2 regions of the Corynebacterium minutissimum genome follow, and region 2 is predicted to be linked to the other one. Evidence: riboswitches for the same ligand, from Rfam matches in the RefSeq annotation. Region 2 holds a riboswitch; the other holds the start of a gene.
The links. Region 2 has a riboswitch for thiamine pyrophosphate ahead of I6J26_RS07745 (ECF transporter S component). Riboswitches for the same ligand answer to the same signal wherever they lie in the genome.

Region 1: it holds a riboswitch for thiamine pyrophosphate, as region 2 does, so the genes downstream of both, thiC (phosphomethylpyrimidine synthase ThiC) here and I6J26_RS07745 (ECF transporter S component) in region 2, are expected to answer to the same signal.

Annotation. Positions count from the first base shown of each region.
Region 1 is NZ_CP069533.1:362,953-370,667, forward strand. Features, by position in the region: gene I6J26_RS01680 (DUF2469 domain-containing protein) at 1-175, opposite strand, end outside; gene I6J26_RS01685 (ribonuclease HII) at 267-908, opposite strand; gene lepB (signal peptidase I) at 905-1,633, opposite strand; gene lepB (signal peptidase I) at 1,611-2,306, opposite strand; gene rplS (50S ribosomal protein L19) at 2,600-2,944, opposite strand; TPP riboswitch at 3,119-3,233, shown strand; gene thiC (phosphomethylpyrimidine synthase ThiC) at 3,229-5,031, shown strand; gene I6J26_RS01710 (thiamine phosphate synthase) at 5,024-5,674, shown strand; gene thiO (glycine oxidase ThiO) at 5,671-6,816, shown strand; gene thiS (sulfur carrier protein ThiS) at 6,813-7,010, shown strand; gene I6J26_RS01725 (thiazole synthase) at 7,018-7,715, shown strand, end outside.
Region 2 is NZ_CP069533.1:1,667,134-1,674,848, forward strand. Features, by position in the region: gene I6J26_RS07735 (DNA-directed RNA polymerase subunit beta') at 1-1,549, shown strand, start outside; gene I6J26_RS07740 (acyl-CoA thioester hydrolase/BAAT C-terminal domain-containing protein) at 2,004-3,059, opposite strand; TPP riboswitch at 3,226-3,363, shown strand; gene I6J26_RS07745 (ECF transporter S component) at 3,353-3,982, shown strand; gene I6J26_RS07750 (ABC transporter ATP-binding protein) at 4,038-5,447, shown strand; gene I6J26_RS07755 (energy-coupling factor transporter transmembrane component T family protein) at 5,542-6,264, shown strand; gene I6J26_RS07760 (isopentenyl transferase family protein) at 6,322-6,900, shown strand; gene rpsL (30S ribosomal protein S12) at 7,119-7,490, shown strand; gene rpsG (30S ribosomal protein S7) at 7,497-7,715, shown strand, end outside.

The DNA.
Region 1 (7,715 bases), 1.3 Mb from region 2:
CCTCGTAATAGACATCAGGTCCAGACGTGTGTGGGATAAGTTCGACGGCGTTGGCCAGGTAAAACCTGCGTTCGGTCTCCACCACATAGGAGAATTGGCTGACCACATCGCGGTACTCGCGGTACAGCGACAGCTCGACTTCAGCCTCGTAGTTATCGAGTTCCTCAGCGCTCACGGTGTGCTTCTCCTTCGCTCACGTCTCCGGTGGTTGTCACGTGTTGTGACAGAACGTGCCTCAGCTTACTTCCCACACAGCGCTGACGTGCTCAGGCGCGCGCAAGGAAGTCCGCATGAGCGCCAGCAACATTGCGATAACTCATCCGGTGTTCCGGTGTTGCCCCCAAAAGAGCAATAGCCTCCTGGTGCGCGACGGTGCCATATCCCTTGTGACTGCCCAGCCCGTAGCCCGGGTAGCGCTGCTCAAGTTCCGCCATGAGACGGTCCCGGGAAACCTTGGCCAAGATACTCGCTGCTGCTATACATCGCGCTGCGGTATCACCACCGACGATCGGCAACTGCGGGGAAGGGATGCCGGGGACTCGGAGGGCGTCGGTAAGCACATAGCCCGGACGGACCTCCAACTGCGCCACCGCGCGGCGCATCCCGGACACATTGGCGTGTTGGATCCCAAACGTGTCGATGTCACGAGCCTCAATGTGCACCACGGACCAAGCTAGAGACCGTCGTTTAATGATCGGTTCCAACTGGGCACGTGCAACAGGGCTCAGTTTCTTGGAATCATCAAGACGCTCGAGCCCCGGAAGGATACGTTCCGGAAGGATGCAGGCAGCAATGGTCACCGGCCCACAGCAGGCCCCTCGCCCAGCTTCATCCACGCCCGCTACCGGACCTAGGCCCGCTTTTGTTAACGCCACCTCATACGTCCGCTTTTGCTTCAGCCGCCTCATAGCTCTGGATGGTCGATAGGATGCGCGCGGCTCACCGGCAGAACCACGGCTTCGACTTTGCCACGCACATTCTCGACGGGGATGGTGCCCTGCAGCTTATCGCCCAGATGCGCGCGGGAGTCGAGGGAATTGGTGCGGTTATCCCCCATAACCCACAGGTGCCCGTCCGGTACCGTAACCGGACCAAAGTAGGCACCGCCGCACGCTTGTGAGGCCCCGCTACTATCGATGGGAATCTCTGGAGGGTCAAGGACAAAATCCTGGCTCGTTGCATGCCCGTCGACCATGACGGCAGGATCGCCTTCCTCGCAGGACACGGTCTGCCCGCCGGTGGCAATGACACGTTTGACCAGGATGTTGTCACCGTTGGGCACCAGCCCCACCACAGCACCAAGGTTTTGCAGCCCACGCACGACAACGTTGCGGGAACGTGCGACGTCAAACGAGGTATTCCACGAATCTGGTCCGGAAAAGACCACGACGTCTCCCGGTTGCGGGTCAGAGAAATAGTAGCTGACCTTCTGCACGACGATGCGGTCGTTCGCGCACCCAGGGCAGCCATGCAGGGTCGGTTCCATAGATGACGACGGGATAAGGTACATCCGCCCCACAAAGGCTTGGATGAGAGCCAACACAGCAAAGGTCACCGCAAGCGCCCACAGCACATCACGTGTGCGCAGGCGCGTGGCTTCCGGGCTGGGGCTAGGACTGGATGTCCGGGTCATCGACCCCACCGATACGGTTGAAGGGGAAGAAGACGAACATGACCTTGCCGCGCACGTTCTCCAGGGGGATGGTGCCCTGGTACTCATCCTGCATGTGGTAGCGCGAGTCCGCCGATGCCGTGCGGTTATCACCCATCACCCAGATATTGCCTTCCGGTACGGTCACCGGACCAAAGTAAGCACCGCCGCAGGCATAGGAACCGGTAGTTTCGTCCACCTGGTAGGTGGGCGGGTCCTGAACATAGTCCTGCTCAATGGGCTTGCCATCTACCATGACGGCTGGGTCGCCCTCCTGGCAGGACACAGTCTGCCCACCGGTAGCGATGACGCGCTTGACCAAGGTGTTTTCATCCGGCGGGGTAAGCGAGACATAGCTCAAAGCATCCTGAATACGGTGAATCACCGGGTTATCCGAGCGCGGGGATTGCCAGTTGGTATCCCAATCCTCGGTGCCCTTGAAGACCACAACATCACCCGGCTCTGGGGTTTTGTCACCGTAATAGGAGACCTTCTCGGTGAAAATACGGTCATTGTTGCAGCCGGCACAGCCATGCAGGGTCGGCTCCATCGAACCCGAAGGGATGACGTACTGGCGGCCCACAAAGTTCTGGAACACACCGACCACCGCGAGTACGCAGACCACGACGATGACGGTCTCCAGGAACCACGGCATCTGCTTCTTTTCTTTCTCCTGCTCCTTCGCAGGCAGTGCAGTGCTTGGCGACGTCCCCCCTACCGCCGCATCCACGTTCTTCTCTGCGCCCTGCTCACCGCTGGTGACACCGTCAGTGAGATTCTCAGAGACACCTTCAGTCATGTCCTTGTCTTTATCCACGCGCTAAATCCTAGCAATGTGCAACGACATCCTCGGTATGTGGCTCGGCAGGAGCAGCGTTGTAAAGCACAAAGCCCTCCGCCTTACCCATGAGAAACGGTGGGAAGCGGAGGGCTACTGAGCAGCTAGAACTAGCGACGCTCCTTGATGCGGGCCTTCTTGCCGCGCAGGTCGCGCAGGTAGTACAGCTTGGCGCGGCGAACGCGGCCGCGGCGAACTACCTCGATGGAGGCGATGTTCGGGGAGTGAACCGGGAAGGTACGCTCCACACCGATGCCGAAGGAGACCTTGCGGACGGTGAAGGTCTCGCGGATGCCGTCGCCCTGGCGGCGGATGCAGACGCCCTTGAAGAGCTGGGTACGCTCGGTGCTGCCCTCGATAACCTTGACGTTGACGTCGAGAGTGTCGCCCGGGCGGAAGGACGGGATATCGTCACGCAGCTGTGCTGCGTCAACCTTGTCAATGAGGTTTGCCATTGAATGCTTTCCTTTTCAGTTTAAGACAGAGGACCCTAGCGCTACTTTTCGGTAGCTGACCGGTTCGTGCCTGTTACATAGAACAACGTCATCTTTCCATACCTCACCCCCACCGGCCAAATTGTTCCAAACGCCTGACACGGCTGGGATTTACCCTCTATGGTGGGAAACGCACTGATACCCCACGGGTGCCCACGGGAAGTGGGCTGAGAGTGGCGCTGACACCGCGCCTGCACCGTTCGAACCTGTCTGGTTAGCACCAGCGAAGGAAGAGAGGAGCAGCCATGACGGCTACCCATACCCCTATCCAGTCCTCCGACTCCGGGGAGATCCACCCCAAGCACTCCTACTCCCCCATCCGGGAGAAGGGCCTTGAGGTGCCTGAGACGGAAATCCAGCTGGATGATTCCCCCACCGGCCCCAACGAGCCTTTCCGCGTCTACCGCACCCGTGGCCCGGAGTGTGAACCTGAGGTAGGCCTTCCGGCACTGCGCGCAGAGTGGATTGCCGAGCGCGGCGATGTGGAGTCCTATGAGGGCCGCGCCCGCAACTTGGCCGATGACGGACGCTCCGCTGAGCGCCGCGGTGCTGCTTCCCAGGAGTGGAAGGGCGAGCGGCGCCAGCCTCTGCGCGCGAAGGAAGGCAAGCGCGTCACCCAGATGCACTACGCACGCCAGGGCATCATCACCAAGGAGATGGAGTTCGTGGCCCTGCGTGAGCACTGCGAGCCGGAGTTTGTTCGCTCCGAAATCGCGCGCGGGCGTGCCATCCTGCCTAACAACGTCAACCACCCGGAGTCTGAGCCGATGATTATCGGCCGCAAGTTCCTCACCAAGATCAACGCCAACATCGGCAACTCCGCGGTAACGTCCTCCATCGCTGAGGAAGTCTCCAAGCTGCGCTGGGCCACGCGCTGGGGCGCGGACACGGTCATGGACCTTTCCACCGGCGATGACATCCACACCACCCGCGAGTGGATTCTGCGCAACTCTCCCGTCCCGATCGGAACCGTGCCCATCTACCAGGCCCTGGAGAAGGTGAACGGCGTGGCGGAGGACCTCACCTGGGAAATTTTCCGTGATACCGTCATCGAGCAATGCGAGCAGGGCGTGGACTACATGACCATCCACGCCGGTGTGCTGCTGCCTTACGTGCCACTGACCACGGACCGCGTGACGGGCATTGTCTCCCGCGGTGGTTCCATCATGGCGGGCTGGTGCCTGGCACACCACAAGGAGTCCTTCCTCTATGAAAACTTCGACGAGCTCTGCGAGATTTTCGCGCGCTACGACGTCGCTTTCTCCCTTGGCGATGGTCTGCGCCCGGGTTCGCTGGCGGACGCCAACGACACTGCCCAGTTCGCTGAGCTCAAGACTATCGGCGAGCTCACCCGGCGCGCCTGGGAGTATGACGTCCAGGTCATGGTGGAAGGCCCGGGCCACGTGCCGCTCAACATGATTCAGGAAAACAACGAACTGGAGCAAGACTGGGCTTCTGATGCTCCCTTCTACACGCTGGGCCCACTAGTCACTGATATCGCGCCGGGCTATGACCACATCACCTCCGCCATCGGTGCGGCGAACATCGCCATGGGAGGTACGGCCATGCTGTGCTACGTCACCCCGAAGGAGCACCTGGGCCTGCCTAACCGTGACGACGTCAAGACCGGTGTCATTACATACAAGTTGGCTGCCCATGCTGCCGACGTGGCCAAGGGCCACCCGGGTGCACGCGCTTGGGATGATGCGATGAGTAAGGCCCGCTTCGAGTTCCGCTGGCACGATCAGTTCGCGCTCTCGCTGGACCCGGACACCGCGCAGGCCTACCACGATGAGACCTTGCCCGCGGAGCCGGCGAAGACCGCGCATTTCTGCTCGATGTGCGGCCCGAAGTTCTGCTCGATGCGTATCAGTCAGGATATTCGCGATACCTTCTCCGATTCCCTCGGCATGCCCAGCTTCCCGGGCCAAGGCTCCGTCGATCCTGACGTTATCGCTGCTGCCCGCGCAGGTGAGGAGCGCAAGTCGAAGGAGTTTAAGGCGCAGGGTTCGCAGCTGTACCACGAGGAAGACGGCGTCAATGCCTGATCTTCGCTGTTACTTCGTCACGGGCGCAGGCTCGCATGCGGACGTCGTTCGCATCGCGACTGCCGCAGCGCGCGGCGGGGCGGGGGTCGTGCAGGTACGTTCTAAGCCGATTTCTGCCCGCGACCTCTACCTGTTGGGCCGCGACGTGGCGCGTGCGGTGGCACAGGCCAATCCAGAAACGCGTGTGCTTATCGACGACCGCGTGGACGTCGCCCTCGCCCTACGCCACGACGGCGAAGCAATCCACGGCGTGCACCTTGGTCAAGACGATCTGCCCGTGGCAGCCGCCCGCGCACTGTTAGGGCCAGAGGCGATCATCGGGCTAACCACGGGCACCCGCGAGCTTGTCGCGGCCGCCAACGAGGTGGCTGAGTATATTGACTACATCGGTTGCGGCCCCTTCCGTGCCACCCCAACGAAGAACTCCGGCCGCCCGCCGCTGGGTCTGGGCGCCTACCCGGAACTGGTGAAGCTCTCCCGCGTTCCCCTCGTGGCCATCGGGGATGTCACCGCTAACGATGCTGCGGACTTGGCTGCGACCGGCGTGGCCGGCCTAGCTGTCGTGCGCGGCATCATGCATGCCGATGACCCAGAAGCCTACTGCCGCGAGCTGTTGTCCGGCTTCGATGAAGGTACGCGATGAGTACCGCCACTGATTCTTCCGTCATCATTGTCGGCGCAGGTGTAGTGGGCCTAGCCACCGCAGTGGAGCTGGCTTCCCGGGGTCACGAGGTCACCGTGCTGGATCCTGCGCCGGCTTCCGGAGCCACGCACTTCGCCGGAGGAATGCTCGCCCCCACTGCAGAGGTGGTGTACCAGCAGGATCCGCTCTTTCCCTTGATGCGCGCCTCCGGCGAGTGGTACCCGGAACTTATCGATCTGGTGGCATCCCACACGGAGGTTCCCACCGGCTACCGTGATGAAGGCACCTTCGTCGTCGCCGCTGACCGGGCGGATGCCCAGCACCTTGTTGAGCTGGCTGACTATCAATCTCTCCACGACATGGAGGTCGAGCGCATCACCGTACGCGAGGCGCGCCGCGCCGAACCGCTTCTTTCCCCGCGTCTCGCCGCTGCCGTGAGCATCCCCGGTGATACCCAGGTTTTTCCCCGCCAGTGGGCCGCTTCGCTGCTGAGCGCAGCCCAAGAACTCGGCGTGCGTTTCTTTCGTACGGCAGCGCAGTCGGTTGATGCCGCTAGAGGCGTGGTCAGCACTCCCGCTGGTAACTTCCACGCCGATGACGTCGTTCTGGCTGCTGGCCTGGGCACCCGCGACGTCGACTGGGCACGCTCGGCGGGATTAGAACGCTCTCCCCTCCAACTACGCCCAGTGTACGGCGACATCGTGCGCCTGCGCGTGCCAGAGCACCTGCAGCCGCTGCTTAACCGGGTCGTCCGCGGCTTCGTGGAGGACCGCCCCATCTACCTCATCCCTCGAGCCGATGGCACCTTGGCCGTTGGCGCTACCACCCGCGAGGATACTCTCACCACGGCCCAGGCCGGCGGGGTCTACGCACTGCTTCGCGACGCCATCCGCATCCTCCCCGCCGTCGAGGAGTGCGAGTTCCTCGAGGCCAGCGCAGGTGCTCGTCCCGGCACGCCGGATGACTTGCCTTATCTTGGCCGCGTCAGCGACCGGCTCGTCATCTCTACCGGCTATTTCCGCCACGGCATCCTGCTCACGGCCCTGGCCGCGCGCTGTACCCGCGAGCTCATCGACGGCAGCGATCCTAGTATCGATCTCACTGCCTGCAATCCCCTTCGACACCGCAAGGAGCAACAATGATCCTCACTCTCAACGGCCAGCCCTATGACACGGCGGCCAGCACCGTTGCCCAACTGCTGGAGGAAAAAGGCATTGCTGCCGACGGCACCGCGGTAGCCGTCGCCGAACAGGTCGTGCCCCGCTCACAATGGCAAGACACCCCACTTACCGAAGGTGCTGACGTGGAAATCCTCACCGCAGTACAGGGAGGCTAGAAGCTACATGCTCACTATTGCCAATACCACCTTTTCCTCGCACCTCATCATGGGCACCGGTGGTGCCACCAGCCACGAGGCCCTCGAGCGCGCGCTGGTCGCCTCCGGAACCGAACTGACCACCGTGGCCATGCGCCGCCACGCCGGCACCAGTGACGGTGAAAGTATCTTTGAACTGCTGCGCCGTCTCAACATCGCGCCGTTGCCCAATACCGCCGGCTGCCGCACCGCGCGCGAGGCAGTCCTCACCGCCCGCATGGCCCGCGAGGCGCTGGGCACCTCGTGGGTGAAGGTAGAGGTCATCGCCGATGAACACACGCTACTGCCCGATGTCGTAGAGACCCTCGACGCCACCGAGCTGCTCAGCGCCGAAGGATTTACCGTGCTGGCCTATACCAGCGACGACCCCGTGGCAGCCCAGCGCCTCGAGGATGCAGGCGCCGCGGCAGTCATGCCGCTCGGCGCCCCCATCGGCACCGGCTTGGGCATCCTCAACCCGCACAACCTCGAGCTCATCTGTTCGCGCGCCTCGGTGCCCGTGCTTGTCGACGCCGGCATCGGCACCGCCTCCGATGCCACCCTCGCCATGGAGCTGGGCTGCTCCGGCGTGCTGCTGGCCAGCGCGGTCAACCGTTGCCAGAACCCGGAAGCCATGGCCACCGCCATGCGCCACGCCGTCGAAGCAGGTCGCCTTGCACGCAGCGC
Region 2 (7,715 bases):
CGGTGCTGCGGGTAACATGCGTCAGATCTGGACCCTGGCCGGTATGAAGGGCATGGTTGTGAACTCCAAGGGTGACTACATCACCCGTCCGATTAAGACCTCCTTCCGTGAGGGCCTGTCGGTTCTGGAGTACTTCAACAACTCCCACGGTTCCCGTAAGGGCCTGGCGGATACCGCTCTGCGTACCGCCGACTCCGGCTACCTCACCCGTCGTCTTGTGGACGTGGCACAGGATGTCATCGTCCGCGAGGAAGACTGTGGCACCCGTCAGGGTGTGCGCGTCCCGCTCGGCGTCGAGATCGCCGAAGGTTCCTACGACCTGCACGAGCTGTGGGAGACCTCCGCATCTGGTCGCGTCGTCGCTGGCGACGTCAAGGATGAGAACGGCGAGGTTATCGCTGAGGCTGGCGCCGACCTCACTGAGGAGCTCAGCCGCAAGATCGTCAACGCTGGCGTTCTGGAGATCAAGGTCCGCTCCGTGCTGACCTGCCAGACCCCGGCTGGTGTCTGTGCGAAGTGCTACGGCAAGTCCATGGCCTCCGGCCAGCTGGTCGACATCGGCGAGGCAGTCGGCATCGTGGCCGCACAGTCCATTGGTGAGCCGGGTACCCAGCTGACCATGCGTACCTTCCACCAGGGTGGTGTCGGTGGCGATATTACCGGTGGTCTGCCGCGTGTTCAGGAGCTCTTCGAGGCCCGCAACCCGAAGAACCGCGCACCGATCGCTTCTGTCGACGGCACCGTGTCCCTGTCGGATGAGGGTAACTTCTGGACCCTGACCATCACCCCGGATGATGGCTCTGACAACGTGGTCTATGAGAAGCTGTCGAAGCGCCAGGGCCTGGCTCAGGTCCGCCGCCCGATGGAGTCCAACCCGGATGCCATGATTGAGCGCTCCCTGCGCGATGGCGACCACGTGGAGACCGGTGACCGTCTGATGCGCGGTGCTGCTGATCCGCACGACGTGCTGGAGGTCCTTGGCCGTCGTGGTGTGGAGAAGCACCTCATCGACGAGGTCCAGGCTGTTTACCGTGCACAGGGTGTGGCTATCCACGACAAGCACATCGAGATCATCATTCGCCAGATGTTGCGTCGCGGTACCGTCATCGACGCGGGTACCACGGACTTGCTGCCGGGTAACCTTATTGACCTTTCTGAGGCTAAGCAGGTTAATGCTGCTCAGGTTGCTGAGGGTGGTCAGCCGGCTCAGCTGCGTAGTGAGATCATGGGTATCACCAAGGCCTCTCTGGCTACCGAGTCCTGGCTGTCTGCGGCTTCCTTCCAGGAGACCACGCGCGTGCTTACCGACGCCGCCATCAACAAGCGCTCGGATCAGCTCATTGGCCTGAAGGAGAACGTCATCATCGGTAAGCTGATCCCGGCCGGTACCGGCATTTCCCGCTACCGCAACATCAGCGTTAAGCCGACTGAGGCCGCACGCAACGCTGCGTACTCCATCCCGACCTACGGTGACTCCATCTACGGCGACGATGGCTTCGGTGAGTTCACCGGCGCTTCCGTGCCGCTGGAGGAGGACTACACCTACTAAGGCTTCGATTCTGAAGTGAGAGGCGAAAAACACTCACCGCTAAAGACCCGATTCCCCACCTGCCACAGTGGAGCAGGTGGGGAATCGGGTCTTTTACCATCAGCGAGCATGGGCGAGTTGTTCGTTCGGCTAGTTCTTATTTCTTCTTAAGGAAGATTTCCACCCTTTCGGGCTGAGCTTCCTCAATATCGCTGGTTAACGGTGTTAAGTTGCGCCTGAACGCCCATCTCATTAACCTGAGCGAAGGATAAGTTAATAGTCATTTTGTTCATACAGAGAGTTGGCTGCGCACACGACCGCACTAGCATCTCTATCCAGGCTTGGGGGCTCGCGATGAAGCTTTTCCTTTCCTTAAGCAGTAGGCGAGAGTCCCCTTGGGGGTCGGTGCACTAAGGGCCGGCCTCAGTGTGCCCCGCCGTGGGGGTCAGAGACCACGGCGGGGCACTGCGCAGTTTTACGGGGCCGCGGGGGCTGGGCCGTGCCATTGCGCAAGGCTGTTAAGGAGGACCTCGTCAGAATCGCGCTTGGCCTCACGGTTGGCCGCCACCGTGCCACCCATCATGACCTCCCAGGAGGGGCCGACGAGCTCATCAATGTTCTCGTGAAAAAGGTGGCCGGCGCCCTCGTAGATGTGAGGTTCAAGGTCGTCGTTCTGCTCGCTCAGAGCCTTGGCGGCGACATCGGCTTGCCACATTGCGTCCTCCGTCCCGGCGAAGAGGAGTCCATGACCATCGAACTGGCTGAGGTCAATGACGGTTTCTGGGTCGGCAGCGGCGGCGATGGCTTCATAGCCAGCGCGATAGGACACCGGCAGACCAAGGGCCAAGCGTGTCATGAGTTTGCCAAACTCGGCTCCCTGCTCAGCAGCAAATTTGCCAAACTCGGGTCCCTGCTCAGCAGCAAAGGGGACGGGTTCGCCCTTCCATGTAAAGCTGCTCCGTGTGCCGCTATCACGCTGGTAGTTGAGGTTGCCGTACGTGTGATCCGCAGGGGTGTAGAGCACAATGTTGCTGATCTCTGGGTAACGAGCCGCCAAGTTTGCAGTGAGCTCCGCGCCCTTTGAGGTGCCGATGACGGTCAGCGGTTGAACACCATTGCCCTTCTCGTTGGCATAGGCAATGACCTCATCAAAGAATTCGAGTGGGACTTCATCAATAAATTCCTTTTGGCCGGGTTGTCCAAAGAAGTAGAGGTCGAGCACATCGTAGCCGTTATCGCGGAGGAGTTGAGCCTGTTCCACGTTGGCGCCGCCGTCGGAGCCACCGAAGACGACGACCGTGCCGGGGTGGGCGTCACCAAGCGGCGAGAGGTGGAACCCCTTCATGTAGTCGCCGTTGATTTTCTCCACGCCGTTCTCGCTGAGAATTCGATCATCCCCGCCCTCGGGGTTTTCGGGGATTGCATAACGATTGGTGTTGATGGAACGGGCAATCCATACACCCGCGATCAGGAGGACCAAGCACAGGAGAATAATCCCTAAGATCGTGAGAATAGCTTTGATAGCTCGCATGGCGGATGTCTCCTTTATTTCCTGATGTGGTGTGCGCCGCTATCTCCATTGTATTGCGTGGGAGTGCTGAAGGTGCTGGATGTGCCCTTATCGGGGCTGCTTGCTAAGCTGTCACTGCTTTTAAGCTTTCTGTGGCAGCACTGTGAAGAGCTCGCCGCTTTCAACTGCACATCGTCACGGGTGCTTCCTGTCTGCATGCTGCTTCGCAGCGCCCGGGAGGAGGCTGAGATGCCGCCAAGGTAGCGGCGAACCGTTGAACCTGATCCGGGTAATGCCGGCGAGAGGGAGGAAAAATGAATTCTGTATCCACGTCCGGTGCAGGTGTTTCTGGCGCTGCACCGCGGAGCCTGAACTGGCGCATCGTGGACATCGTGGTGGCATCCGTATTGGGTGTAGCCTGTGGTTTCGTGTTCCTGGTGTGGAACACGGTGGGCTACGCCTGGTTCCAAGCCATGGATGCGTTCACGCCGGGACTTGGTGGTATTGCCACGGGTATCTGGCTGATTGGTGGTGTCATCGGTGGCCTCGTCATCCGCAAGCCGGGTGCAGCACTCTACGTCGAGCTGCTTGCTGCGATCGTCTCTGCTGTACTGGGCTCGCAGTGGGGTATTAGTACTTTGTATTCGGGTATTGCGCAGGGCATTGGCGTGGAGATCGTCCTCGCCATCTTCCTCTACCGCCGCTTTGGTCTGGGCGTTGCCATGCTCGGCGGTATGGCGGCCGGCTGGGGCGCATTCGTGCTGGAGCTGTTTACCTCCGGAAACCTAGGCAAGACCCTGCAGTTCAACATCATCTACTTCGTCACCCTGAGTATCTCCGGATCGATTTTGGCCGGTGCGGTGGGCTTCTTTGTAGTCAAGGCGCTGGCGAAGACAGGCGCGCTGGATCGCTTCGCGGTTGGCCGTGAACAGCATTCCGCCTAGTTGCGGAGTGCTGGTGAGGTCAATAGCGGAGTGCTGGTGAGGTTATTTTCGCAGTATGAGTGAGGTAAGTGCTGCGGGGGCCACGAAGGTTACGGCCCGCGGCTACGGCTGGACCCATGCGGGCCGCGCCGCGGCAGCCCTAGCGGATATTGACTTTGTCATTGAACCGGGGGAGAAGGTGCTGCTGTGCGGCGATTCCGGTTCGGGCAAATCCACGCTGTTGGCTGCCATTGCTGGCGTGCTCGGTGGAGATGATGAAGGAACTCGTGTGGGGGAGATTCTTCTCGAGGGTGCTGAAGGAAATGTTGAGCAGCCCGGCCGTACCATCCCGGTGGGTTTGGTGCTCCAGGACCCGGATTCCCAGGTGATTGCTGCACGCGTGGGCGATGACGTGGCTTTTGGCTGCGAGAATCTGGCTTACCCCCGCGAGGAGATCTGGCAGCGCGTGACCGCCGCGCTCGAGATTGTGGGGCCTTATGTTGACCTCGACTTTCCTACCGAACGGCTCTCCGGCGGGCAGAAGCAGCGCCTGGCCTTGGCGGGTGTGATTGCGATGGGCGCGGGCGTCGTTCTGCTCGACGAGCCCACGGCGAACCTGGACCCGGAAGGTGCGCGCGATGTCATCGAAGCCGTTTCCACCATGGTGGAGCGCACCGGAGCTACCCTCATCGTGGTCGAGCACCAGCACGCCGCGTGGAAAGGCGTGCTGGACCGAGCTATTGAGCTCAAGGACGGGCGCATCGTGGCGGATGGGCCGCTTGACAGCGTCGTGGCGAACCGCGCAGTTACTGATTTGCCGAACGCGAGGGGCGTCGCCAAGCACAGCGAACCCGCCCTGTGGAGCACCGATCTGGTCACGCGCTTCGGCCCGCCGCGCAGTTTTGAGCTGCCGCGCGGTGCGTCAACGGTGATCACGGGGCCGAATGGTGCGGGTAAGACCACGTGGATGATGACCGTGGCTGGGCTCCTTCCTGCGGAGTCGGGTGAGATTGGGGTCGCGGACTTCGTGCGGCGTGGTCTGAAGGGCTCACCCTTGGAGTGGAAGTCTAGGGAGCTCGCTGACCGCATCGGTTTCGTCTTCCAGAACCCCGAGCACCAGTTCGTCGCCCGCACGGTGGCTGAGGAGCTGCGCGTGGGACCGAAAGTTATGCGTCGTGAAGTCCCCGAGGCGCACATTGCCGAGCTGGTCGAGTCCCTCCGCTTGGGGCACCTCCTCAACGCCAACCCGTTCACGTTGTCGGGAGGGGAGAAGCGCCGTCTGTCCGTAGCTACGGCACTGGTGAGTGCGCCGGAGGTGCTGCTGCTCGACGAACCCACCTTCGGCCAAGATCCCCACACCTTCAGCGAGCTGGTGTGGCTGCTGCGCCGCATGGCCGATGAGGGAACGACGATTGCCTCCGTGACGCATGACCCGCTCTTTATTTCCGCCCTCGGCGATCACCGTGTGGAGGTGACCCGTGGCTAATCTTTCTTCGTCTCGTCCCTCCTCGGTGAGTACAAAGGGCCCGCCTTCTGCCGGCCTCTTGAGCGGAGTTAATCCGCTGACACGCATCTTCCTCATGTTCGTGTGGGTCACCCCATTGTTGCTCTCCGTGGACGTGGTTTTCGGGGGAGTGTCACTGGCGCTGACCATGCTCGTTGCCCCGCTGTGTGGGGTGTCGTGGCTGCGCATGCTGAAGGCGGGCTGGTTCCTTTTCCTTATCGCTCCGATTTCTGGCATTTCCATGCTGCTCTACGGTGCCCCGGGTGGGCGCGAATACTTCACACTGTGGCTCATTACGGTGAGCGATAACTCGATTGAGCTTGCCATCGCCATTACCCTGCGAGTCTTTGCGGTGGCGCTGCCCATGGTGGTGCTCGCGCGCGCTATCGATCCCACTGAGCTGGGCGACGCCCTCTCCCAAATCCTCAAGCTGCCGTCCCGCTTCGTCATTGGTGCCGTGGCCGGCGTGCGCATGATGACGCTGTTTAAGTCGGATTGGCAGTTCCTCGCCATGGCGCGGCGCGCGCGTGGACTGACGGATGAAGGTCGCATCAAGCACCTCATCACCATGTCCTTCGGGTTGCTTGTTCTTGCCCTGCGCCGCGGCGGCAAGCTTGCCACGGCGATGGAGGCGCGCGGATTCGGCCGTACTCCGCCCGGCGGTGGCCAGCGCACATGGGCCCGCCCTTCGCGTCTTGTGCAACGAGACTGGCTGGTGATGGCCGCGGGTGTGATCCTCGCTGCACTTCCGGTGGTAGTTTCGGTGCTAAGTGGTTCGTGGAGGTTCTTCGGTCTCTAAAGCCTCCACGACACCGAGACTGCACACGCAAACCCAGAAGTGGTGAAAAGAAAACACATGCAGGAGACACAGGACGTCCAGGACGTTGACTACAACAGCCAGATGGAACGGCTCTTGGAGGACGTGGTTAAGCTCTCCGCCTCCCGCAAACGCCCGCTCAAGCCAGTAACCGTACTGATTGACGGTCCCTCAGGCGCCGGCAAAACGTGGACCTCAGTGGCCTTGGCGGAACGTACAGGCTGGCGCGTGGTTCACCTCGATGAGTTCTACCCCGGCTGGCGTGGGCTGGAGGCCGGTTCCGTCATGGTTGCTGAACAGGTTCTGCGGGAGAACAACCCGGGCTACTGGCGCTGGGATTGGGATACCAATGCGCCGAAGGATTGGGCCAGCCTTGACGCGCGCGATGACCTCATCGTGGAAGGCGTTGGTTCCGTCACCGCGGAAAATATTGCCGCGGCGAAAGAGCGCGGATCCGTCGTGACTGTCCGCATTGATGGGCCGCGTGAGCAGCGCCGCAAACGCGCACTGGAGCGCGACCCCGCTTATGAGGAATGGTTCGAAACCTGGGAGAACCAGGAAAAGAATTACTTTGCTGATATCGCGGTCGAAGCCGACCTCACCTGGGAGTGGACGTAGCCACACAGGGGATTTTGGCAGATCAGGAGGCTGGTGGTAATCTAACCCACGGTTTCATCTTTGTCTGAGATGAAAAGTCTGATCAGTTTCTCGGCCACTACCGGTCGAGGGAAGTTCTGGACATGCGGAAGGGCCCCGGAGAAGAGCCCCTATTTTTGCATGTTTGACTCACCTTCCTTGATCAGTTGAAGCCGAAGTCATACAGAAAGACTAGATTTATGCCAACTATTCAGCAGCTGGTCCGCAAGGGCCGCCACAGCAAGAAGGCCGAGGTCGCTACGGCAGCCCTCAAGGGTTCCCCGCAGCGTCGCGGCGTGTGCACTCGTGTGTACACCACCACCCCGAAGAAGCCGAACTCCGCTCTGCGTAAGGTTGCTCGTGTTCGTCTGACCTCCGGTATCGAGGTTTCCGCCTACATTCCGGGCGAGGGCCACAACCTGCAGGAGCACTCCATGGTGCTCGTCCGCGGTGGTCGTGTGAAGGACCTCCCGGGTGTTCGCTACAAGATTATCCGTGGCGCACTGGATACCCAGGGCGTGAAGGACCGTAAGCAGGCTCGTTCCCGCTACGGCGCAAAGAAGGGACAGTAATCAACAATGCGTAAGAATGCTGCACCGAAGCGTCCTGTAGTCAAGGACCCGGTTTACAACTCCGAGCAGGTCACCATGCTGGTGAACAAGATCCTCAAGGACGGCAAGAAGTCCACCGCTGAGCGCATCGTGTACGGCGCTCTCGAGGCTTGCCGTGAGAAGACCGGTACCGACCCGGTCGGCACCCTGGAGAAGGCTCTGGGCAACATCCGCCCGGATCTTGAG